DNA from 3 places in the Micromonospora sp. NPDC050686 genome. Region 1 is predicted to be linked to each of the others. Evidence: riboswitches for the same ligand, from Rfam matches in the RefSeq annotation. Region 1 holds a riboswitch; each other region holds the start of a gene.
What was found. Region 1 has a riboswitch for cyclic di-AMP ahead of AB0H57_RS10045 (transglycosylase family protein). Riboswitches for the same ligand answer to the same signal wherever they lie in the genome.
Positions count from the first base shown of each region.

Region 2: linked by a shared signal. The riboswitch ahead of AB0H57_RS10360 (NlpC/P60 family protein) and the one ahead of AB0H57_RS10045 (transglycosylase family protein) in region 1 are both predicted to bind cyclic di-AMP.
Region 3: linked by a shared signal. The riboswitch ahead of AB0H57_RS05105 (hypothetical protein) and the one ahead of AB0H57_RS10045 (transglycosylase family protein) in region 1 are both predicted to bind cyclic di-AMP.

Region 1 covers NZ_JBFAID010000009.1:83,119-90,817, forward strand. The annotation lists gene htpG (molecular chaperone HtpG) at 19-1,920, shown strand; gene AB0H57_RS10035 (helix-turn-helix transcriptional regulator) at 2,150-3,412, shown strand; gene AB0H57_RS10040 (toll/interleukin-1 receptor domain-containing protein) at 3,663-4,196, shown strand; cyclic di-AMP (ydaO/yuaA leader) riboswitch at 4,664-4,835, shown strand; gene AB0H57_RS10045 (transglycosylase family protein) at 4,836-5,558, shown strand; gene AB0H57_RS10050 (L,D-transpeptidase family protein) at 5,691-6,452, opposite strand; gene AB0H57_RS10055 (DUF998 domain-containing protein) at 6,667-7,365, shown strand; gene AB0H57_RS10060 (styrene monooxygenase/indole monooxygenase family protein) at 7,406-7,699, opposite strand, start outside.
Region 2 covers NZ_JBFAID010000010.1:30,605-38,303, reverse strand. The annotation lists gene AB0H57_RS10370 (pyridoxamine 5'-phosphate oxidase family protein) at 1-392, opposite strand, end outside; gene dcd (dCTP deaminase) at 471-1,049, shown strand; gene AB0H57_RS10360 (NlpC/P60 family protein) at 1,124-2,158, opposite strand; cyclic di-AMP (ydaO/yuaA leader) riboswitch at 2,170-2,307, opposite strand; gene AB0H57_RS10355 (N-acetylmuramoyl-L-alanine amidase) at 2,545-4,578, shown strand; gene AB0H57_RS10350 (NlpC/P60 family protein) at 4,640-5,653, opposite strand; gene AB0H57_RS10345 ((Fe-S)-binding protein) at 5,986-7,699, opposite strand, start outside.
Region 3 covers NZ_JBFAID010000003.1:270,151-277,849, forward strand. The annotation lists gene AB0H57_RS05095 (MarR family winged helix-turn-helix transcriptional regulator) at 1-145, opposite strand, end outside; gene AB0H57_RS05100 (carbonic anhydrase) at 349-1,020, shown strand; gene AB0H57_RS05105 (hypothetical protein) at 1,137-2,156, opposite strand; cyclic di-AMP (ydaO/yuaA leader) riboswitch at 2,161-2,291, opposite strand; gene AB0H57_RS05110 (YibE/F family protein) at 2,458-3,795, opposite strand; gene AB0H57_RS05115 (metal-sensitive transcriptional regulator) at 4,113-4,412, opposite strand; gene AB0H57_RS05120 (cation transporter) at 4,563-4,772, shown strand; gene AB0H57_RS05125 (hypothetical protein) at 4,807-5,787, shown strand; gene AB0H57_RS05130 (heavy metal translocating P-type ATPase) at 5,805-7,699, shown strand, end outside.

The DNA of each region.
Region 1 (7,699 bases):
CGTAACAGGGAGGTCGCGGTGAGCAACCGGAGCGAGACGCTGGAGTTCCAGGCCGAGGCCCGTCAGCTGTTGCAGCTGATGGTGCACTCGATCTATTCGAACAAGGACGTCTTCCTGCGGGAACTCGTCTCGAACGCCTCCGACGCGCTGGACAAGCTGCGTCTGGAGTCGATGGTCGACAAGGATCTCGACGCGGACGTCTCCGACCTGCACATCGCCATCGATGTCGACCGGGAGGCCCGCACCCTGACCGTGCGGGACAACGGCATCGGCATGTCCCGCGAGGACGTGGTGTCGCTGATCGGCACGATCGCCAAGTCGGGCACCGCGGAGTTGCTGCGCAAGCTGCGCGAGTCGCAGGACGCCGGCGCGTCGCAGGAGCTGATCGGCCAGTTCGGGGTGGGCTTCTACGCCACGTTCATGGTCGCCGACCGGGTCGTGCTGCTGACCCGGCGGGCCGGGCAGTCCAGCGGCACCCGGTGGGAGTCCACCGGCGAGGGCACGTACACGGTCGAGGCGGTCGACGACGCGCCGCAAGGCACGTCGGTGACCGTGCACCTGAAGCCGGAGGACGCCGAGGACAACTTGCACGACTACGCCTCGGACTGGAAGATCCGGGAGATCGTCAAGCGATACTCGGACTTCATCGCCTGGCCGATCCGGATGACGGTGGAACGGCCGGGGGAGGACGGCGCGACCAGCACCGAGACGCAGACCCTCAACTCGATGAAGGCGCTGTGGGCGCGGCCGCGCAGCGAGGTCGACGAGGCCGAGTACCAGGAGTTCTACAAGCACGTCAGCCATGACTGGGCGGACCCGCTGGAGACCATCCACATGCGGGGCGAGGGGACCTTCGAGTACGAGGCGCTGCTGTTCCTGCCCTCGCACGCCCCGCTGGACCTGTTCTCCCCGCAGGGGCGCCGCGGCGTGCAGCTCTACGTCAAGCGGGTCTTCATCATGGAGGACTGCGAGGCGTTGATGCCCAACTACCTGCGCTTCGTCAAGGGTGTGGTGGACGCCCACGACCTTTCGCTGAACATCTCCCGGGAGATCCTCCAGCAGGACCGGCAGATCCGGGTGGTGCGCCGCCGGCTGGTCAAGAAGGTGCTGGCCACCGTCAAGGAGATGCGGGAGCGGGACGCCGACCGCTACCTGACGTTCTGGAAGGAGTTCGGCTCGGTCGTCAAGGAGGGACTGATCGACGACCCGGACAACCAGTCCGCGATCCTCGACGTCGTCTCGGTCGCCTCCACCCACGACCCCGAGCAGCTGACCACCCTCGCCGGCTACCTGGAGCGGCTGAAGGACGGGCAGAGCGAGATCTACTACGCCACCGGCGAGTCCCGGACCATGCTGGAGAACTCGCCGCACCTGGAGGCGTTCCGGGCCAAGGGGTACGAGGTGCTGCTGCTCACCGACCCGGTGGACGAGGTGTGGGTGGAGCGGGTCGGCCAGGTCGACGGCCGGCAGCTGCGCTCCATCGCCAAGGGCCAGGTCGACCTGGACACCGGCGAGGAGAAGGAGCAGCAGGAGGCGGACCGCAAGCAGTACGCCGACCTGCTCGACTGGATGGGCACCGCGCTGCAGGACTCGGTCAAGGAGGTGCGCCTCTCCACCCGGCTGACCACCTCGCCGGCCTGCGTGGTCGGCGACGCGCACGACATGACGCCGACGCTGGAGAAGATGTACCGGGCGATGGGGCACGAGGTGCCGCAGGTCAAGCGGATCCTGGAGCTCAACCCGGGGCACCCGCTGGTGACCGGGCTGCGCGAGGCGTACGACTCCGACGGCGACCGAACGCAGTTGACCGAGAGCGCCGAGCTGCTCTACGGGCTGGCGCTGCTCGCCGAGGGTGGGGAGCTGGCCGACCCGTCCCGCTTCACCCGACTGCTGGCCGATCGGCTCGCCCGTACGCTCTGACGGCACCGTCCGGGTGGCCGGCGCGGCGCGCCTGCCGGCCACCCGGCACCGGTCGTCCGGCCGGTCGTGATCGAATTCCGGGCAGTGCGTCGTGAAGCCGACAGCCCTATTGTGTTTTTCCGTCAACGATCCTGGTCACTGTTTCGCATTCGCCGACGGCGGTTGTCCGCGCCATTTCCGGCCGGACGTGGGAAACGGTGGCCGGTGGCGTGACGAGGGGGCCTGGACGATGGATGATTTCGGCACCGAGTTGCGTCGGCGCCGGGAGACGGCCGGGCTGTCGCTGACCGATCTGGCCCAGCGGGTGCGGTACAGCAAATCGCACCTGAGCAAGATCGAGTCAGGCGCGAAGCGGCCCAGCGGCCCGCTGGCGCGCAGTTGCGACGTCGCGCTGGCCGCCGATGGCGCCCTGACGCGGCTCGTTCCCGGTCGGCCGGGCCCGCGGGCGTCCGCCCCGCCGCCCGCACAGGCGTGGACGGTGGCGGTGGACGGTACGGATGCGGCGGCGTTCAGCCCCGCCGGGGTGTCGGCGTACCTGCTGGCCGGGCTCACCGGCGTCGGCCCCAGCCCCTCGTCCGGTGACCGCACGGGCGAGGCCGGGGCCGCGCTGCCGCTGGTGCGGGCCTGGTTCGACCAGCTGCGCCTGCTCGGCCAGACCAGCCGGCCCGCGGCGCTCGGCCCGATGCTCGTCTCGACCACCGGCTTCCTGCGCGAGCTATCCGAGGCGTCCCGCCCGCCGGTGCGCCAGCAGGCGTTGCGGCTGGCCGCCCGAATCGCCGAGTACACCGGTTGGATGGCACAGGAGCGGGGCAACGACGCGGCGGCGGCGTGGTGGACCGACCACGCCGTAGAGCTGGCGGTGGCCGGCGGCAACGACGAGCTGCGCGCGTACGCCCTGGTCCGGCGGGCCGAGCTCTGCCTGTACCGGGACGACGCGCTGGGTGCGGCGCAGCTGGCCCAGGAGGCCCGGGCGGCCCGGTGCGGCGCGCGGACCCGCGGCCTGGCCGCGCAGCGGGAGGCCCAGGGGTACGCCCTGATGGGCGACGAGGCCGGCTGCCGGCGGGCGCTGGCCGAGGCGGCCGACCTGCTGGCCGAGGCGGTCGGGGACGACGACGAGCCCGTGCTGGGCAGCACCAGCGCGCCCGATCCGATGCGCTTCGTCACCGCGTGGAGCCTGCACGACCTGGGCCGGCTGGACGAGTCGGCGGCGATCCTCGGCGCCGAACTGGACCTGCTGCCGCCCACCGCGCAGCGCGCCCGTGCCCGGTACGCGGCCCGGCTGGCGCTGGCCCTGGCCGGTCAGCGGCAGCTGGACCGGGCCGCCGCGGTGGTCGGCCCGGCGCTGGAGACGGTGCGGTCGGTGGACTCCGCCACCGCCCGCTACGACCTGCGCCAACTGAATCGGGTGGTGCGGCGCTGGCGCGACGACGAGGCCGTCCGGCAGTTGATGCCGGCGCTGACCACCGCCCTGCGGGTGGCGCCCGCGCGCTGACCTGGTGGCGGGCCCTGGTGCACCGGGAGGGCGAGCACTACGCCGCTACCCGGTCGGCAGTCTCCCGTGTGCTGATTTCTGTCGGTCCGCCCGCGGTGACCGGGGGAGAGGGATATCCTGCCAGCGACGGGCGTTTTCCGCCGGTACTTCTCGAGAACGTGAGCAGCGCGGTCCGATGAATGCGGCTCACGTTTCCCGATGACCATTATCGGTCCGGAGGGAACGCGTCTGTGAAGGCGGGAGCTGTCAGATGACAGGAATCTTTGTCAATTATCGGACGCACGACGCGATGTTCGGCGCCGACCTCATCGACGAGCGGCTGCGCGCCGATTTCGGGGCCCGGCACGTCTTCAGGGACCACCGGTCGGTACGCCCGGGCACCGCCTTCCCGCCGGAGTTGTGGACCCGGCTCCAGGGCAGCCACGTGCTGCTGACGTTGATCGGCCCGTACTGGCTCAGCGTGCTCGACGACCAGGGCAGGCGCCGGCTGGACGACCCGCGCGACTACGTGCGCCGAGAGATCCGCCGGGCGCTGCGCTGGGAGATCCCGGTGGTCCCCGTGCTACTGGGGGACACCCCGCTGCCCGACCCGCCGGCGGTGCCGGAGGACATCCGCGGGCTGTGCGAGCGGGCCGGGGTGCGGGTGCGCAGCCACTCCGCCGGCCCGGACCTGGACGCCCTGGTCGCCGAGGTGTCCGCCCTGCTGCCGGCCGACCTCGCCGTACGGCGTTCTCCGCAGGTGCCGGCGGCGGTGCTGCGCGGCGCCGCGCACCCCGCCCCCTGACCGGCGGCTGCTGGCGGGCGCCGGTTGCGGCGCACCGGGGGAACTGCGTCGCCAGGATCCATTCCGGACACCAGCAGAGCCGTCACCGCAAAGGCGAGAGCGACTCCGTAGTCGCCTACGGACAGTGACCCTTCCGGCCGGGCGGCGGTGGTGAGGGCGGCGCGAGGCGGCCCTCCGGTCCCGGCGCCCGGAGGAACGTGCCGGTGCGGCGGGGAAGGCGCGCCGGCCGGTGCGCCAGGTGGACGGCGACGCCGCCCTCCGCCTCGTGGCCGACCGCATCCGCCCAGCTCACCGCAGGTGTTCACCGTCCAGGAAGGACGCCAGGGGTGCGGCATCATCCACCCTTTGCGCACCGGCGCAACCCGGGAAGCGCCCGATCGCCCTTCCGGGTGAAGAACTTCACAAGAAGTGGGCAATCGGCACCAACCGTTCCTAACGTCGGATGGGTCCGCTCCTCGCGGACACCACGGTCGGTAACGCCCAATCCTGCCGCCGGCCGTCGGTACCTGGACCTCAGGCATGGAGCGGGGGACCCAACGTTCTCCGGTGCACGGCACCTCGGGGTGAAGCCGCCTGTGGCGGCCGGGCTCCTCGGCCCGAACCCGACAGCTCACCTCGTCGGCGTGGAGGAAACGACAGATGGCAACTGAATACCAGGCCCGTCACCGTCGGGCCAACACGCGTCAGGTCACCGGCCGGGTCGCCGTGGGGGCGCTCGCCACAGGTGCGGTGACCGGCGCCATGGCACTGTTCGGACCGGCCACCGCGGCGCAGGCGGCCAGCGTCAACTGGGACGCGATCGCCCAGTGCGAGTCCGGCGGCAACTGGAAGATCAACACCGGGAACGGCTACTACGGTGGCCTGCAGTTCTCCCGCAGCACCTGGAACGGCTACGGCGGTCAGAAGTACGCGGCGCGGGCCGACCTGGCCAGCCGCAGCGAGCAGATCGCCGTCGCCGAGAAGGTGCTGAAGGGTCAGGGCATCGGCGCCTGGCCGACGTGCGGCAAGAAGGGCGGCTCGACGAAGAGCTACTCGGCGAAGTCCGACAATCGTTCCGAGACCAAGTCGGAGCGCAGGTCGGCGCAGAAGTCCGAGCGCAAGTCCGAGCACCGCACCGAGAAGAGGTCCTCACGTCAGGACCGCGGCGAGCAGCGTGCCTTGCGCGGCACCGAGCGGCGCTCGGCGCCGGCTCGGTCCATGTCGACCGGCGGCAACTACCTGGTCAAGCCGGGTGACACCCTGTCGCAGATCGCGACGGCCCGCGACCTGGCGGGTGGCTGGCAGGCGCTGTACGAGCGCAACAAGCGCGTCATCGGCGGCAGCCCGGACCTGATCTTCCCGGGGCAGCGGCTCAGCCTCTGATCTTGTCGGCTCGGCCCGGCTCCCCGGTTCGGGGGCCGGCCGGCGTCGCGTACGGCTCACGCCGTGCGGGGCGGGCACGACGACGAACGCCCGGCCGGGGTTTCCCGGCCGGGCGTTCGTCGCAGTTGGCGCTCAGGCGTAGACGTGCACCGGCAGGCCGACCTTGATCGTGCCCCAGAGCCGGTTCATCGCCGGCACCGTCACCCGTACGCAGCCGTGGCTGGCCGGGTAGGCCGGCACCGAGGTGGCGCCGTGGATGGCGTAGCCCCGGTAGAAGTAGTTCGGCCGCCACAGCAACCCGAGGTCGCTCTGCCGCCAACCGTCGATCCGTCGGGTGATCTTGTAGTTCCCCCGGACGGTCGGGGTGCTGGCCTTGCCGCCGGAGGCGTCCAGGATCCGGATCACCTGCCCGTTGCGGGCCAGGTACAGCACCTGCTTGGACAGGTTCGCCTCCAGCGAGAGGCCGGAGTGCTTGTATCGCGGCTTCGGGACCACCGGCTTGCTCAGCGCCGCCCAGGTCCTGGGCCCGACGATGCCGTCGCGCGACAGGCCGTTCACCTTCTGGAAGGCGACCACCGCGTGGAACGTCGACGACCCGAAGACACCGTCGACCGCGCCGACGTCGTAGTGCAGCGCCACCAGCCGGCGTTGCAGGCTGGTCACCGCGGTGCCGCGGGCACCCTGCTTGAGGGTGGGCTGCGCCAGCGCCAGGGTGGCACTGGCGTTGACCGTCGTGACGACACCGGTGGTGACCGGCGCGGTCAGCTGCCGGGCGGCCGGCGACTGCTCGCGGGGCGCCGCCTGGGCGGCGCCGATCGGCACGAACATGCTCCCGGCGACCGCGAGCGCGACCAGCGCTGCGGCCCGGCGGGTGCGGGTGGTGGGGGGCGACATGTCGATCTCCTTACCCCGTGGTGGACACACCCGGACGACGGTCGCCCGGGAGATTATCGGAGCCCGGTTTCAACCGTAGTCCGGCGGGGCAAGACCGTGGGGTCCACTCTCGAACCGTTATCGTGGATCTGTCCAACTTCGGTCGGACTGTGCCGGACGAGCCGGCCGGCCGGGAGGATGGGCCGGACGAACCGGCCGGCCGGGAGGAGTCGTCATGCCCGTGAGGCCGTCACAGGATGCGCTCACCGTGCGCCGGCTGCGCCTCGGCGTCGGCGTGCTCGGCATCGCCCTGCCGTTCCTGCTGATCGCCGGCGAGGCCGTACGCGCCGGGCGGCTGGTGCTGCTCGACTCGATCAGCGCCTACTACCACACCGGTGTGCGGGACGTCCTGGTCGGCAGCATGTGCGCCATCGGCGTCTTCCTCCTCTGCTACCGCTACGCCCGGATCGACGACGTGCTCAGCACGATCGCCGGGGCGCTGTCCATCCTGGTGGCGCTGCTGCCCGCCGCCACCGCCGGCGCGGACGCCACCGACCGACTGATCGGCCGGCTGCACCAGGTCTTCGCCGCCGCGTTGTTCCTGCTGCTGGCCGCGTTCTGCTTCCTGTTCGCCCGCAGCGGTCCGAGCCGGCCCCGGCTGGCCGCCGAGAAACCGGGCCGCGACCCGCTCTACCGCGGCTGCGGGGTGGTCATCCTCGTCGCCGTCGGGCTGGCGCTGGCCAGCAACGCCCTGCCGGCCGCCACCCGGGACGCGGTGCGGCCGCTGCTGTGGTGCGAGATCGTCGCCGTGCTCGCCTTCGGCGTCGCCTGGCTGGCGAAGGGACAGGCGATCGTCCGGGACGCCGTCGGCGTCGTGGACCCGACCGCCGTGCCGGCCGCGCGGGTGCCCACCGAGGGCCGCCCGGTGCCGTGACCGGCCGGTCCACCCGGCCACGGCACCGTACGCGCGGTGCTCAGCCGGCGACCTCGGCGAGGTAGCGTTCGGCCCGGTCGGGGGACATGAACCAGTCGTCGAAGTCGGTGGGATCGCTGAACCCGTTGGCGAAGCGCCGGGCGATCGTCGGGTTGCCGGCCGCCGCGCCCAGCACCTGCTGCACGTGCGGCGGCAGCGGTTGCAGCATCGCGTTGGTCCAGGCGGTGACCGCCCGGCCGGTGTCGAACCAGAACCGCTCGAAGGTCCGGGTCATCCACTCCCGGTCGAACGGCCGGTCGCCGTGCTCCAGGATCGACCGCAGGTACGCCGCCGC
Region 2 (7,699 bases), on a different contig from region 1:
GTGAGCATCGCGACGTCGACGGTGAACTCGAAGAGCCGCCAGTCCACCTGGGCGGCGGCCCGGCCGGCCAGCGCCACCCGGGCCACCCGGCCCGGATCGGTCACCGAGCGGGCCCGACCCGCCACGTACGCCTCGTCGTCGGTCTCCTCGGGCGGGAACGAGTGCAGTGCGTAGCGGCCGTCGCGTTCGAGGTCACGCCGCTTCGGCGAGTTGATGACGAAGCAGAACAGCCCCTCGTCGGTGATGACCGGGGCGACCGGGTGGACGCGGGGCCCGCCGTCGGCGCGGACGGTGGCCAGGTAGCCGAAGCCCGACCCGTACTGCTGAAAGAGACGGCGGATCCCGTCGGCGAGGCGGGGCTCGTCAGTGGCGAATTCGGACCAGGAAGCCATGCCGACATTCTATCGAACAGATGTGCTAACGCGCAGTCCGACACGCAGGTCGCCGGCACCGATCGCTATGGTGGTGCGATGCTGCTCTCCGACCGCGACCTGGTCAGCGAGATCAAGGCGGGCACGCTCGCGCTGGATCCGTTCGAGCCCACACTGGTGCAACCGTCCAGCATCGACGTACGCCTGGACCGGCTCTTCCGGGTCTTCAACAACCACCTGTACACCCACATCGACCCGTCGATGCGGCAGGACGACCTGACCTCCGCGGTGGAGGTGCCGGACGGCGAGCCGTACGTGCTGCACCCGGGCGAGTTCGTGCTCGCCTCCACGCTGGAGGTGGTCACCCTCGGCGACCAGCTCGCCGGCCGGCTGGAGGGCAAGTCGAGCCTGGGCCGGCTCGGCCTGCTCACCCACTCCACCGCCGGGTTCATCGACCCCGGCTTCTCCGGCCACGTCACGCTGGAACTCTCCAACGTGGCCAACCTGCCGATCACTCTCTGGCCCGGCATGAAGATCGGCCAGCTGTGCATCTTCCGGCTCTCGTCACCGGCCGAGCACCCGTACGGCTCGGAGGTGTACGGCTCGCGCTACCAGGGCCAACGCGGCCCCACACCGAGCCGCTCCTGGCAGCAGTGGCGCACCTGGCCCACCCGCTGACCCGCTCACTCGCCTCGGCGAGGTGTCAAGCGGCGCCCCTTCCTATACCGAATGCGTTAAGCAGGGGCCCCGCCTTACACCCGGCCGAAGCTGTTGACGGGGCCGTCGTCGACGCGCTTCATCTTGATCGGCATGCCGGCCTGGGAGGCGTGCACCACCCAGCCGCCGCCGACGTACATTCCCACGTGGTGCAGGTCGGCGTAGTAGAAGACCAGGTCACCGGGGCGCAGGTCGGCGCGACTGACCCGGGCGGTGACCCGGCGCTGCTGGCGGGCGTTGTGCGGCAGGGACACGCCGGCCTTCGCCCACGCGGCGAGCATCAGCCCCGAGCAGTCGTACGAGTTGGGCCCCTCGGCGCCCCAGACGTACGGCTTGCCGATCTGCGCGCAGGCGAACTTCACCACGGCGCCGGCGTCGCCGCCGGGCCAGGCGGCCGGGCAGGGGGCGGGACGCAGCGGGCCGCCGCCGCCGTTGCCGTACACCTGCAGGCGCAGCTTCTGCAGCCGGTCGATCTCGGCGTTGATCTGCCGCTTCTTCGCGGCGAGCTGGGCTTCGGTGCGGCTCAGCTGGACGATCAGCTCGTCCAGCGACCGTTTCTGCGCGGCCAGCCTGTCCCGCAGCTCCGCCACGCCGCGGATCTGCCGCTGCTGCCGGTCGGCGAACCGGTCGAGCAGTTCCAGGCCGTCGACCAGTTCGCTCGGTGATCGGCTGCCCAGCAGCGCGTTGACGGTGGCGACGTTGTCGCCCTTGTACGCCTCGGCGGCCAGCCCGCTGACCTGGTCCATCGCCAGATCGACCTGGAGCTGGAGGGGTTCGATCCGCTTGCCGAGCGCCTGCGCCTGACGGCGCTTGCCGGCCAGGCCGACGCGGGTGGCGTTGTGCTGTTCGATGATCGGTTCGAGCCGGTTCCAGTCCCGGTCGATCCGGCCTTCGATCTCGGTCACGGAGGGCTCGGCGTGGGCCGCCGTGGCGCCACCGGTCAGGACTGCGGCGACGCCGACCAGGGCGGCGACTGCGGTGGTGAAGCGGGACCAGTGTGTACGCGGCGCGCCCGTCGGCTGGCCGGGAACCGGCCGGACCGACAGCGGCCGCGGGGCATGGCGTGCCACCGGGGCTCCGTACTCCTTCACGTCGACCGCCTACCGGGTTAGCTGACGGGTTCGGGCGGGAAGGGGTCGCCCTACCGCAGTGGCTGCGGATTCACCCCGGCGTACCTGGGTCCCCGGCTCGCCCGGAGGCGACTCGGCGGTGTCCGACCGTCACCTCCCGGGTTGGGTGGTGCACCTACCGGTCGACGATTCACCAGAGTAGGGATCGCCGTCACCGCGACGCAACTCACCCGGCCGTGACACTCCGTACCCGAATCGGCCACCGCGACCGTGGGACGGTGAAGGTTTTTTTCGTATCCGAATACCTTGCGGAAAGCTATTGACCGCAGGCCGCGCCGGGAGTGAGGGTGGAAACGCAGTGACCCCCATCCCTGTCTGGAGGTTCGATGCACCGCACACCCCCGCCGTCGGGCAGACGGATACTGCTGGCCGCCGCCGTCGCGACGGCCACCGCGTTCGCCACCACCGGCCCGGTCGCCGCCGAGCCGTCCCGCGCCGACCCCGCCGACCGGCAGCAGCAGTACGCCGCCGCGGCCGACGAGTACGGCGTGCCGCGCAGCGTCCTGCTCGGCGTCTCCTACCTGGAGTCCCGCTGGGACACCAACGCGGGCATGCCCAGCACCAGCGGCGGCTACGGGCCGATGCACCTGACCGACGCCGAGCAGGTCGCCTCGACCCCGTCCAGCGCGCACGTCGACTCCGACGAGGACCCGCGTGGCGACGAGTCCCGCCCGCTCACCCTGGATCCGGCCGTCGCCGCCGCACCCGCCGGCGACGTGCTGCCCCGGGCCGCCCTGCAGACCGTCGACGCCGCCGCCACGCTCACCGGCATCCCGGTGCAGACGCTGCGGACCGATGCCGCCGCGAACATCCGGGGCGGCGCGGCGCTGCTCGCCTCGTACCAGCAGGAACTGGGCGGGCCGGTCGGGGCCGGCAGCGACCCGGCGGCCTGGTACGGCGCGGTGGCCCGGTACTCCGGCGCGGACACCGAGGACGCGGCGGCGGCCTTCGCCGACGAGGTGTACGACCAGCTAGGTCAGGGTGCCAGCCGGACCACCGACGACGGCCAGCGGGTGACCCTCGCCGCCACGGCGGTGGCGCCGGACCAGTCCGGGCTGCACCGGCTCGGCCTGCGCCGCGCCGAGCGGCCGGACGGGCTGGAGTGCCCGGTCCGGCTCGCCTGCGAGTGGATCCCCGCCCCGTACGCCGAGTACGTCGACAAGAACGGCAACATCGACTACGGCAACCACGACCTCGGCAACCGGCCGGCCCAGCAGAAGATCGAATACATCATCATCCACGACACCGAGGGCTACTTCGGTCCCAGCGTCGGGCTGGTCAAGCGGGCCGACTACCTGGGCTGGCACTACACGCTGCGCTCGGTGGACGGCTACGTCGCCCAGCACATCAAGGCCAAGGACGTCGGCTGGCAGGCCGGCAACTGGTACGTCAACGCCAAGTCCATCGGCATCGAGCACGAGGGCTTCGCCGGCCACGGCACCTGGTACACCGAGGCGATGTACCGGAGCTCGGCCAAGCTAGTCCGGCACCTGGCGCTGCGGTTCCAGATCCCGCTGGACCGCCAGCACATCCTCGGCCACGACAACGTCCCCGGCATCCTTCCCGGCAACGTCGCCGACATGCACTGGGACCCGGGCCCGTACTGGGACTGGTCGCACTACTTCGACCTGATGAAGGCGCCGTTCCAGGGCACCGGCACACCGCGCACCGGCCTGGTCACCATCGACCCGGACCACGCCACCAACCGGCCGGCGTTCACCGGCTGCAACCAGCAGCCCCCGGGCGTCCCGGATCCGCCGCCGCCGGCCGAGCCGTGCCCGCTGCGCGGCTCCTCCTCGGTCCTCCTGCGCACCGCGCCGAGGGCGGACGCGCCGCTGGTCAACGACCTCGGGCTGCGCCCGGACGGCACCCCGAACACCATGTACGTCTCCGACCACGGCGCCCGCGCCTCGGCCGGCCAGACGTACGCCCTCGCGGGGATCCAGGGTGACTGGACGGCGATCTGGTATCTCGGCCAGCAGGCCTGGTTCCACAACCCGGCCTCGGCGCCGACGGCGAAGTGGGCGAACGGCTTCGTGGTCACCCCCCGGCCGGGGAAGGCCACCATCCCGGTGTACGGGCGGGCCTACCCGGAGCGGGCGGCGTACCCCGCCACCATCCCGTACCAGGCCGTCACGCCGTTGCAGTACACGTTCGCGGCCGGCCAGCGGTACGCGCTCGGCGGGGTGCTGCCGGGCGAGTACTACCGGGCGGTCTCGTTCGACGGCTCGGCACCCGGCGACCGGACCGTGGTCCGGGGCGCCAACCGGTACGTCCAGCTCCAGTTCGGCCACCGGGTGATGTACGCCGACCTGGCCGACGTGCAGATCCTGCCGGCCGCGGTCGGCGCGCCGCAGTAGAACGCGGCAACGACGAAGGGCCCCGACAACGCGTCGGGGCCCTTCGGATGTCGCGGACTACTCAGGTGACCCGGCGGAAGCCGGCGATCGGCTGGTTGTTGATGCTGCTGACCTGGACCGGTTTCCCGGTGCGTGGCGCGTGCACCATGGTGCCGTTGCCCAGATAGAGCCCGACGTGGTGCAGGTCACTGTAGAAGAAGACCAGATCGCCCGGGCGGGCCTCGGAGCGGGACACCGAACGGCCCTCGTTCCACTGCGCCCCGGTGAAGTGGGTCAGGCGGATGCCCGCCGCCTTGTACGCGTACTGGGTCAGGCCCGAGCAGTCGAAGGAGTTCGGGCCGGTGGCCCCCCAGACGTACGGGTCGCCGACCTGTTGGCAGGCCACTCGGATCGCGGTGCGGGCCGCCGCGGAGACCACCCCGTTGATGGTGGGGCAGCCCGAGACGCTGACCGTGGTCTTCGGCATCGACGCCTTGAGCCGCTTGATCTCGGCGTCGATCTTCTTCTTGCGGGCGGCCAGCTCGGCCTCCTGCTCGACCTGCGACGCGATCAGCGTGTCCAGCTTCTGCTTCTGCGCGTTGTACTTGTCGCGGACGGCGAGCACGCCCTCGATCTGCTTGCGCTCGTGGGCGGCGAGCCGGTCGAGCATGGTGAGCTGCTCGGCGAGCTGACCAGGCCGGGTGTCCACCAGCAGGGCGCCGATGTCCGTCGCCGGGCCGGACATGTAGTGCCGGGAGGCCAGCTGGCCGACCCGACCCATCGCCAGCTCGGATTCCAGCGCCAGCGGCTGGATCTTCTTCGCCAGGTCCGCCGACTTCTTGCGGTTGACCCGCAGCTTGGACCGAACCTCGTTGTACTTCTCGATGGTCGGTTCGAGCTGCTCCCACTGCTTGTCGATCGCGGCCTCGATCTCGTCCACCGAGGGCTCGGCGTATGCGGGCGCGGTCAGCGCCCCGGCGCCGACCAGCACCGCCGCGAGCAGCACGAATAGACGGTGTGTGACACGTCGCGCGCGACCGGGACCGCCGGGGCGGACGGGCGCGTGACGATGAGGGGGCATGGTCGCCACCGGCACCGACTCCTTTTGACGAACTCCGCCGGGCGCCTCGCGCGGGTGGGGATCGAGGCCGACTACCGCAGCGGTCGGTGCCCAACATTAGGGAAGGGGACGGTCGGAATCAAGACGAGATATTACGGTGTCAGCGTTACGCAACGACTTGCACACAAACGGTATTCATTTATTGGCCAGCGATGGAAATGAATACTTGCTCGGACTGCCGTGGGCCGATGGGACGCCAAACCCCTCGCCGGGGAACTGTTCCTGCTGGATGACCCGACGCGAGGACGGCGGCGGCACCTGCCGGGTGCCGCCGCCGTCGTCGGTTGCGCTGTCTCGGGGGTACGGCCTCAGCCGGCGACCGGCTCGCTCTCCTTCTCGTCGCCCGGGGCCCCCGCGGGTCGGACCGAGCGGAGCAGCACGCTCGCCACGTCGACGACCTCGACCTGCTCACCGGCGCCCTTGCCGTTGACCCCGTCGTTCAGCATCGTCGAGCAGAACGGGCAGCCGACGGCGACCGTCTTCGCCCCGGTGGCCATGGCCTCCTCGACCCGGTCCACGTTGATCCGCTTGCCGATCTTCTCCTCCATCCACATCCGGGCACCGCCGGCGCCGCAGCAGAAGGAGCGCTCGCTGTTGCGCGGCATCTCGATGAGGCCGCTGTCGCGGCCTGCGCCGGAACCGATGGCTGCGCCACCCCGGCCATCTCCGGCTCCGCCTCCGATGGCGCTGCCCAGCACCTCGCGCGGCGGGGCAAAGACCCGGTTGTGCCGGCCCAGGTAGCAGGGGTCGTGGTAGGTGACGCCACCGTCGACCGGCTGCACCGGGGTGAGCTTGCCGGTGCTGACCAGGTGTGCCAGGAGCTGGGTGTGGTGCACCACCTCGAACTCGCCGCCGAGCTGGCCGTACTCGTTGCCCAGCGTGTTGAAGCAGTGCGGGCAGGTGGCCACGATCTTGCGCTTGGCCTTCTCCCGGCCCTCGAACGCCTCGTTGAGGGTCTCCACGTTCTGCTGGGCGAGCATCTGGAAGACGAACTCGTTGCCGATCCGCCGGGCCGGGTCACCGGAGCAGGTCTCGCCCTCGCCGAGGATGGCGAACTTCACGCCGGCCTCGTGCAGCAGGGTGGCTACCGCGCGGGTGGTCTTCTTGGCCCGGTCCTCGAAGGCGCCGGCGCAACCGACCCAGAACAGGTACTCGAAGTCGTCCACCTCGCCGACCCGCGGCACCTCGAATTCCAGGCCCTTGGTCCAGTCCTCGCGGGTGTTCGGCGGGGCGCCCCACGGGTTGCCCTTGTTTTCCAGGTTGCGCAGCATCACGCCGGCCTCGGACGGGAAGCTCGACTCGATCAGCACCTGGTAGCGGCGCATGTCGACGATGTGGTCCACGTGCTCGATGTCCACCGGGCACTGCTCGACGCAGGCGCCGCAGGTGGTGCAGGACCAGAGCACGTCCGGGTCGATCACGCCGCCTTCCTCGGCGGTGCCGATCAGCGGCTTCTCGGCCTCGGCCATGGCCAGCACGTCCACGCCGGCCAACTGCTCCTGGGTGGCCTTCTCCTCGCCGGTCAGGTCCTTGCCGCCGCCGGCCAGCAGGTAGGGCGCCTTGGCGTACGCGTGGTCGCGCAGGCTCAGCACCAGCAGCTTCGGCGACAGCGGCTTGCCGGTGTTCCAGGCCGGGCACTGCGACTGGCAGCGACCGCACTCGGTGCAGGTGCTGAAGTCCAGCAGGCCCTTCCAGGTGAACTGCTCCACCTGGGCGACCCCGAACTGGTCCTTTTCCGGGTCGGCCTCCTCGAAGTCGAGCGGCTTGCCCTGGCTCGTCATCGGGCGCAGCGGGCCGAGGCCGGAGCCGGCCGGCTTCGCCGGCTCCCGCTTGAAGAAGATGTTGGGGAACGCCAGGAAGCGGTGCCAGGCGACGCCCATGGTGACGTTCAGCGAGATCACGATGAGCCAGGTCATCGAGATTACGATCTTGATGAGCGCGGCCACGCTGACGCCGGCCTCCCAGGCGGGCAGCGCGTTGCCGACGGCGTGGCTGACCGGGGCGGCCCAGGCCGGGTACTCG
Region 3 (7,699 bases), on a different contig from region 1:
CGGTCACTCCGACCTTGTCGGCGACGTCGCGTAGCCGGGCGGTGGGGTCCCGCGCGATGGCGAGCAGGACGTGCGCGTGGTTTGTCAGGAAGGTCCAGTTCCGGGTGCTCCCGTTCGCGCCAGCTGTGGTCGCCATACCGGCCATGGTATGGCTTCGGGCCCGCGCCGCAGGTCCTGGCCCGGGCCGCGGGCGCCGGCCCGGCCGGTGCAGGGGGCCAGGCGGTCGACGCCCGCGACACCTGAAATCCGTATCACGAAATCTTGACGGGCTTTCCGCCGCGTGTGACGGTGGTTGCGGCCGTATCGCCGGCCGACCCACCCGCGTACGTGAGGGACGAGGTGAGCCGAATGCCGTGGAGCAGCCCGCAGCGCGCGCTCGACGAGCTGCGCGCCGGCAACCGACGGTTCGTCGCCGGGTCGCCGCGCCATCCCAACCAGGACGCCGACCGCCGCACCGCGGTCGCTGGCGGCCAGGATCCGTTCGCGGTGATCGTGGGCTGCTCCGACTCCCGCCTGGCCGCCGAGATCATCTTCGATCGGGGCCTGGGTGACCTCTTCGTGGTCCGCACCGCCGGGCACACCGCCGGGCCCGAGGTGCTGGGCAGCGTCGAGTACGCCGTGACCATCCTCGGCACGCCGCTGGTGGTGGTGCTCGGCCACGACTCCTGCGGCGCGGTCCAGGCGGCCCGCGAGGCGGTCCGCACCGGTACGCCGCCTCCCGGGCACCTGGGCGCGGTGGTGGACGCCGTGCTGCCCAGCCTGCGGCAGGCGGCCGACCGGGGCGTCGAGGACATCGACGGGATCGTGGACATCCACATCGCCCAGACCGTCGAGGCCCTGGTGTCGAACTCCGCCGCCCTGGCGGCCGCGGTGGCGGCCGGCCGGTGCGCGGTGGTCGGCATGTCGTACCGGCTGAGCGCCGGCGCGGTGCGGACGGTGGCCGAGGTGCCGGCCGCCGCGGCGGCGAAAGCGCCCGCCCAGGCCCGGCCGGTGGACCCGGTCGCGCCCTCGGCCGGCTGAGGCCCGAGCCGACGGCCCGGAGCGCGTCGTCCGGCCGGCCCCGGCTGCGCGCCGAGGCCCGGCACGACGCGGGCCGCCCCGCACGCGGCGGGACGGCCCGGGTTACGCGGGGCGCGCTAAAGCAGGGAGACGTGCACGTGGTCGGTGTGGTCCGACGGGCCGCTGTACGAACGCCAGCCCGTCGCCGGGAACCAGATCTGCCGGTTCCAGATCACGTAGTAGATGCCGAGCCGGTCGGCGTTGCGCAGCAGGAAGGCGGCCAGGTTGTTGCCGTACGTCCGGGTGTCCTTGTTGTGCCACGGGCTGAAGCCGCGGTTCTGCAACGACCAGTCGCACGCCCGTCCCTTCGGGTGCTCCCACGGCCCGCCGGAGCGGTAGCAGCCGACGAACCGGTCGAAGCCGGCCCGCTTGACCTCCTTGTACATGTGCAGCGTGCGCGGCGTGACGCAGCCCGAGGTGGTGGGGTCGGACTCGCTGCACGACTCGCGACGCCACTCCCCGTCGGAGGTCCGTCCGGGGCCGACCCGGGCGACCGGTGAGGTCGCCGAGACCAGGCCCCCGGTGAAGCCCTTGCCGCCGACCAGTTCCAGCGACTTCTCCGCCTCGGCCTTGCGCTTGGCGATGATGGCCGTCTGCCGCTGCTGCTCGCGCACCTCGGCGTCGAGGGCCAGCTTGGCCGCCTCGGCCTTCCGCTTGGCCTCGGTCACCTCGGCCAGCTTCCGCTCGTTGACCATGTTGATCTCGTCGAGCACCGCGGCGCGCTTCACGAAGGAGGTCGGGCTGCTGCTGTCCAGCAGGACGGCCATCGCGCCCACCCGCCCGGTCCGGTACGACTGCGCGGCAATCTTGCCCACCTGCGGGGTCAGCCGGTCCAGCTCGCTCTGCGCGCGGCGGACCTCGAGGGCGAGCGCGAGCTGACGCTGCTTGGACTTCGCCAGCTTGGCCTTGGCCCGGAAGTAGCCCCGGTTGGTCTGCTCCAGCACGTCGTTGAGGAGCGGAGGATCGTTGTCCTCCTCGTGCCCGGACGGCTTGGGGGTGTTCGGGGCGGCCGTCGCCGGGAGGGGCCCGGTGACGATGGTGAGTGCGGTGAGCACGGCCACCACCGGTGTCAACCAGTGGCGCAGGGGTGCCGTCACAGTGTTCCCTTCCCTCGACCGCCGACCGGGTTAGCTGACGGATTCGGGACGGAAGTTGCCCCGGCCGCTGGCGCGGCTTCACCCCACGTACCTGGTTCCCCGGCTCGCCGAGCGGCGATTGGGCGGTGGCACCGCAGGCGCCGCTGCGCGCCTTCGGCGGTGACCGGCAGCGAGGTTACCCGAGAGCCGGGCCGGTGAGCTACGTCCGGAACCCGACCAAAGCCGTATTTTCGGAATCGAGGGCGGTAACCAGTGACACGTTTGACATGGGTGGCGGCGTGGTCCGTCACGCTCTGCGGTGTCACCATGCGTCGTCCGTGCTCCTTCCGGGATCGGGCCACCGGCCCGGGGGCGTGGTGGTGGTCGATGTTCGCGGGGCGCCGAGCGCCTCCAGCGCGACGTCGGGGTCGGTCGGCGGGCGGCGGGTCGGGGGCGCGGCCGGTGTCGACCCGCCGGCCCGCCGGCCGGCGGTGGTGACGAGCGCGGCCAGGCCGGTGGTGAGCGGAACGGCGGCGACCAGCCCCAGCGTCGCCACCGTGCTGCGGACGATCTCCTGGGCCAGGAACTCGCTGGTGAGGAGCTGGCCCACCGGCCGGGAGTCGGCCACCAGCAGGAGCAGCAACGGCAGCGAGGCGCCCGCGTACGCCAGCACGATGGTGTTGACCACGGAGGCGATGTGCGCCCGGCCGACCCGGGTGGCTGCCCGGTACAGCTGCCGGCGGGACAGCTCCGGGTTGGCGTGCGCCAGCTCGGTGACGGTCGCCGCCTGGGTGATGGTCACGTCGTCGAGCACGCCGAGCGAGCCGATGACGATCCCGGCGAGCAGCAGGCCGTGCAGGTCCACGTCCTGCTGGAACATGGAGAGCGTGGTGGCGTCCTCGCTGCCGTACCCGGTCAGGTGGGTGGCCCCGGTGGCCAGTGCGCCGAGGACACCGGTCAGCACCAGGCTGCCGAGGGTGCCGAGCACGGCGACCGACGTCTGCGCGGTGATCCCGTGGGTGAGGTACAGCACCACGAACATGATCAGTGCCGAGCCGACGACCGCGACCAGCAGCGGCGACTGGCCGGCGCCGATCCCGGGCAGCACGAAGGTCAGCAGGATGGCGAAGCTCGCGGCGAGGCCACCCAGCGCGGCCAGCCCGCGCCACCGCCCGAACGCGACGATGGCGGCGGCGAAGACCACCACCAGCCAGACCAGCGGCGTACCGCGCTGGTGTTCGGCGATGTCGTAGCGGCTCGCCTGCGGATCGGCCGGGTCGGTCAGCTGAACCAGGATGATCTCGTCGCCCGCGGTCACGGTCGGCGCGCCGGGGCCGTCCGGCACCGGGGTCTGGACCTCCCGGCCGGCGTCCGGCCCCTGCGCCACCCGCACGGTGACCGTGCCGCAGCGGCGCTGCCCACCGTCCGGCCCGCCCTCTGGCGTGTCCGGGGCCGGCGGGCAGGACTCGCTGACGACCCGGGTGACCGTGCCCTGGTAGCGGGGCACCTCGGCGGCGGGCTCGCCGCTTGGCGCGTCGCGGGGCCAGAGCACCACCGCGGCGATCACGGTGAGCAGGAACAGCGGGACCACGGTCGCCACGAGGATCCGCCGCACGCCCGGTGGGGCGGGCGGGGCGGTACGCGGGTGGTCGGCGCCCATGCTGAGTCTCCTGACGATCCGGTGCTGGGTACGGCCCGATGGCCCGGACGGTTCAACCGTCGCGGATGAACGCCCCGGATGGTAACCAAGGCGCCGGGTCCGACTGCAGTTCGCGGGCGGTCCGGCCTCCGGTTGAACCGGCGGGGCCATCGGAGCAGGCCGATGGGGTGAACCCGGACGCCAAGGCGCTGGCCGGCCGGATCGTGGCCACCCGGCAGGCCGAGACCGGCACCATGCGGAAGATCCTCGACCGGTTGTGAGGCGGGCGGGTGCCGCCCGGGTCGACTCCGGCCCGGGCGGCACCCGACGCGCGGCGGTCAGCCCCGCTTCATCAGCCGGCCGACCGCCGCCATCATCTCGGTGGCCATCTCGTCGGCCCGCCCCTCGACCGCGCCCTCGTGCATGCAGTGCCGGGCGTGCCCGTCGAGCAGCCCCAGGCCGACCTTGTCCAGCGCGGCCTGGATGGCGGAGATCTGGGTGAGCACGTCGATGCAGTAGCGGTCGTCCTCGACCATCTTCTCGATGCCGCGGACCTGGCCCTCGATGCGGCGGAGCCGCGCGAGCAGCTGGTCCTTGCTGGCGGTGTAGCCCCGGGTCGGGGTGGTCGGTGCGGTCATGGCTGCCAGGATAGCGTACCCCTTGGGGGTATGGTACGGTCCGTCGTGCCGCAATACCCCCACCGGGTAGGCGTACCGGAGGCGTGACGGGCATCTCCCGGCCTGCTACCCCTAGGGGGTATATGGTGGGAGCGACGGAAGGGAACGGCGATGATCACCAACACGTACCAGGTGCAGGGCATGACCTGCGGGCACTGCGTCAACTCGGTGAGCACCGAGCTGCGCGCGATCGCGGGCGTCGACGACGTCCAGGTGGACCTGGCCGCCGGCCAGGTCACCGTCACCAGCGAGCACCCGTTGGACCCGGACACCGTCCGCGCCGCGGTCGACGAGGCCGGGTACGACCTCGTCGGGGCGTGACGGTTCCGGCAACCCGAAGGAACCGAGGTCCACGATGAACACGGCGACCAAGCTGAGCGGCTTCGCCCTCGGCCTCGCGGCGGTGTTCGGCGCGGCGTACGGGGTCGGTCAGCTGACCGACCCCGTCACCCCCGCCGCCGAGACCCGCCACGACCCGACGGAACCGGGCGCCGGCCACGAATCCGGTGGCGACCAGGGCACCGCCGGCACCCCCACCGACAACCACCTCCCGGGCGGACTGCTCGTCTCCGACCAGGGCTACACGATGCAACCGGTGAGCGCCCCGACCGGGGAGTTCGCCTTCCGGATCACCGGCCCGGACGGCCGGCCGGTCACCCGCTACGACGTGGCGCACGACAAGCGGATGCACCTGATCGTCGCCCGCCGCGACCTGTCCGGCTTCCGCCACGTGCACCCCGAGCTGGCCGACGACGGCAGCTGGCGGGTCGCCTCGCCACTGGCCGGCCCCGGCGTCTGGCGGGCCTTCGCCGACTTCACGCCCACCGGCGCCGAACCGCTGACGCTCGGCGTCGACGTCACCGTCCCCGGCGCCCTGGAGTCCCGGCCGCTGCCGGCCCCGGCGACCACCGCCACCGTCGACGGCTACACGGTCACCCTGACCGGTACGCCGCGCCCAGGCCGCACCAGCGAGTTGACCGTGAGCGTCAGCCGGGACGGGAAGCCGGTCACCGACCTGCAGCCCTACCTCGGCGCGTACGGTCACCTCGTCGCGCTGCGGCAGGGCGACCTGGCGTACCTGCACGTGCACCCGCACGGCGCGCCCGGCGACGGCCGGACCCCGGCCGGACCGGCGGTCACCTTCTCCGCCGAGGTGCCCTCGGCCGGCACCTACCGGCTCTACCTGGATTTCCGGCACGGCGACGCGGTGCACACCGCGGAGTTCACGGTCGTGGCCGGGGACCCGGGCGTCCCGGCGACCGGCGCGCCGGCTGCCCCCACCACCGAGCCGACCCCGGAAGCCGGCCACGGCACCCCGGGCCACGGGCACAACTGACGCCGAGGAGGTCCGCGATGAACACGACCGCGAAGTCCCTGCCGGTCGCCCCGAACGTGATCGAGCTGGCGATCGGCGGGATGACCTGTGCGTCCTGCGCCGCCCGGATCGAGAAGAAGCTCAACCGGATGGACGGCGTGCAGGCGTCGGTCAACTACGCCACCGAGAAGGCCACCGTCCGGTACGCCGACGAGGTCACCCCGGACGCGCTGATCGCCACGGTGGAGAAGACCGGCTACACGGCGGTGCTGCCGCCGCCGCCCACCCGGGCCGGAGCGGGCGAGCCGACCGCCGAACCGGTGGACGAGCTGCGCGGCCTGCGTACCCGGTTGTGGGTGTCGGTGGCGCTGACCGTGCCGGTGGTCCTGCTGGCGATGGTGCCGGCCTGGCAGTTCACCTACTGGCAGTGGCTGTCGCTGACGCTGGCCGCCCCGGTGGTGGTCTACGGCGGCCTGCCGTTCCACCGCGCCGCGTGGGTCAACCTCCGGCACGGCGCGGCCACCATGGACACCCTGGTCTCGCTCGGCACCGTGGCCGCGTTCGGCTGGTCGGTCTGGGCGCTCTTCCTCGGCGACGCCGGGATGCCGGGGATGACCCACCCGTTCAGCTTCGACGTGGTCCGGGGCGGCGGCGCGGGCAACATCTACCTGGAGGCCGCCGCCGGGGTGACCACGTTCATCCTGGCCGGGCGCTATTTTGAGGCCCGGTCCAAGCGGACCGCCGGGGCCGCCCTGCGCGCCCTGCTGGAGTTGGGCGCCAAGGACGTCGCGGTGCTGCGGGGCGGCGTGGAGACCCGGATCCCGGTCGACCAGCTCGCGGTGGGGGACCGGTTCGTGGTGCGCCCCGGCGAGAAGGTCGCCACCGACGGCGTGGTCGACGAGGGCACCTCGGCAGTCGACGCCAGCATGCTCACCGGCGAGTCGGTGCCGGTCGAGGTGGGCCCGGGGGACACCGTGGTCGGCGCCACCGTCAACGCCGGCGGGCGGCTGGTGGTCACCGCCACCCGGGTCGGCGCGGACACCCAGCTCGCCCAGATGGCGAAGCTGGTGGAGGAGGCGCAGACCGGCAAGGCCGCCGTGCAGCGCCTCGCCGACCGGATCTCCGGCGTCTTCGTGCCGATCGTCATCGCGCTGGCCGCCGGCACCCTCGGCTGGTGGCTGGGCATCGGGTCCGGCCCGACCGCCGCGTTCACCGCGGCCGTCGCCGTGCTGATCATCGCCTGCCCGTGCGCCCTGGGCCTGGCCACGCCGACCGCGCTGCTGGTCGGCACCGGCCGGGGCGCCCAGCTCGGCATCCTGATCAAGGGCCCGGAGGTGCTGGAGTCGACCCGCCAGGTCGACACCGTGGTGCTGGACAAGACCGGCACCGTCACCACCGGGAGGATGACCCTGGTCGACGTGCTGCCGGCGGCCGGCGAGGAGCGGGCCGACCTGCTCCGGCTGGCCGGGGCGGCGGAGGCCGGCTCCGAGCACCCGATCGCCCGGGCCGTCGCGGCGGGCGCCGCCGAGGCGGGCGAGCTGCCGGCCGTCACCGGCTTCGCCAATGCCGAAGGGCTCGGCGTCACCGGCCGGGTGGACGGCCGGGAGGTGGCCGTCGGCCGGCTCCGGCTGCTGCGCGAGCGGGGTCTGGACGTACCCGAGGAGGTCGCGCGGGCGGTGACCGACGCGCAGGCCGCCGGCCGGACGGCCGTGGTGGCCGGCTGGGACGGCCGGGCCCGGGGCGTCCTCGCGGTGGCCGACGTGGTCAAGCCGACCAGCCGGGCGGCGGTCGACGGGCTGCGCCGGCTGGGCCTGACCCCGGTGCTGCTCACCGGCGACAACGCCACCGTGGCGGAGGCGGTCGGCGCCGAGCTGGGCATCGACCGGGTGATCGCCGAGGTACTGCCGGCGGAGAAGGTGGACCTGGTCAAGCG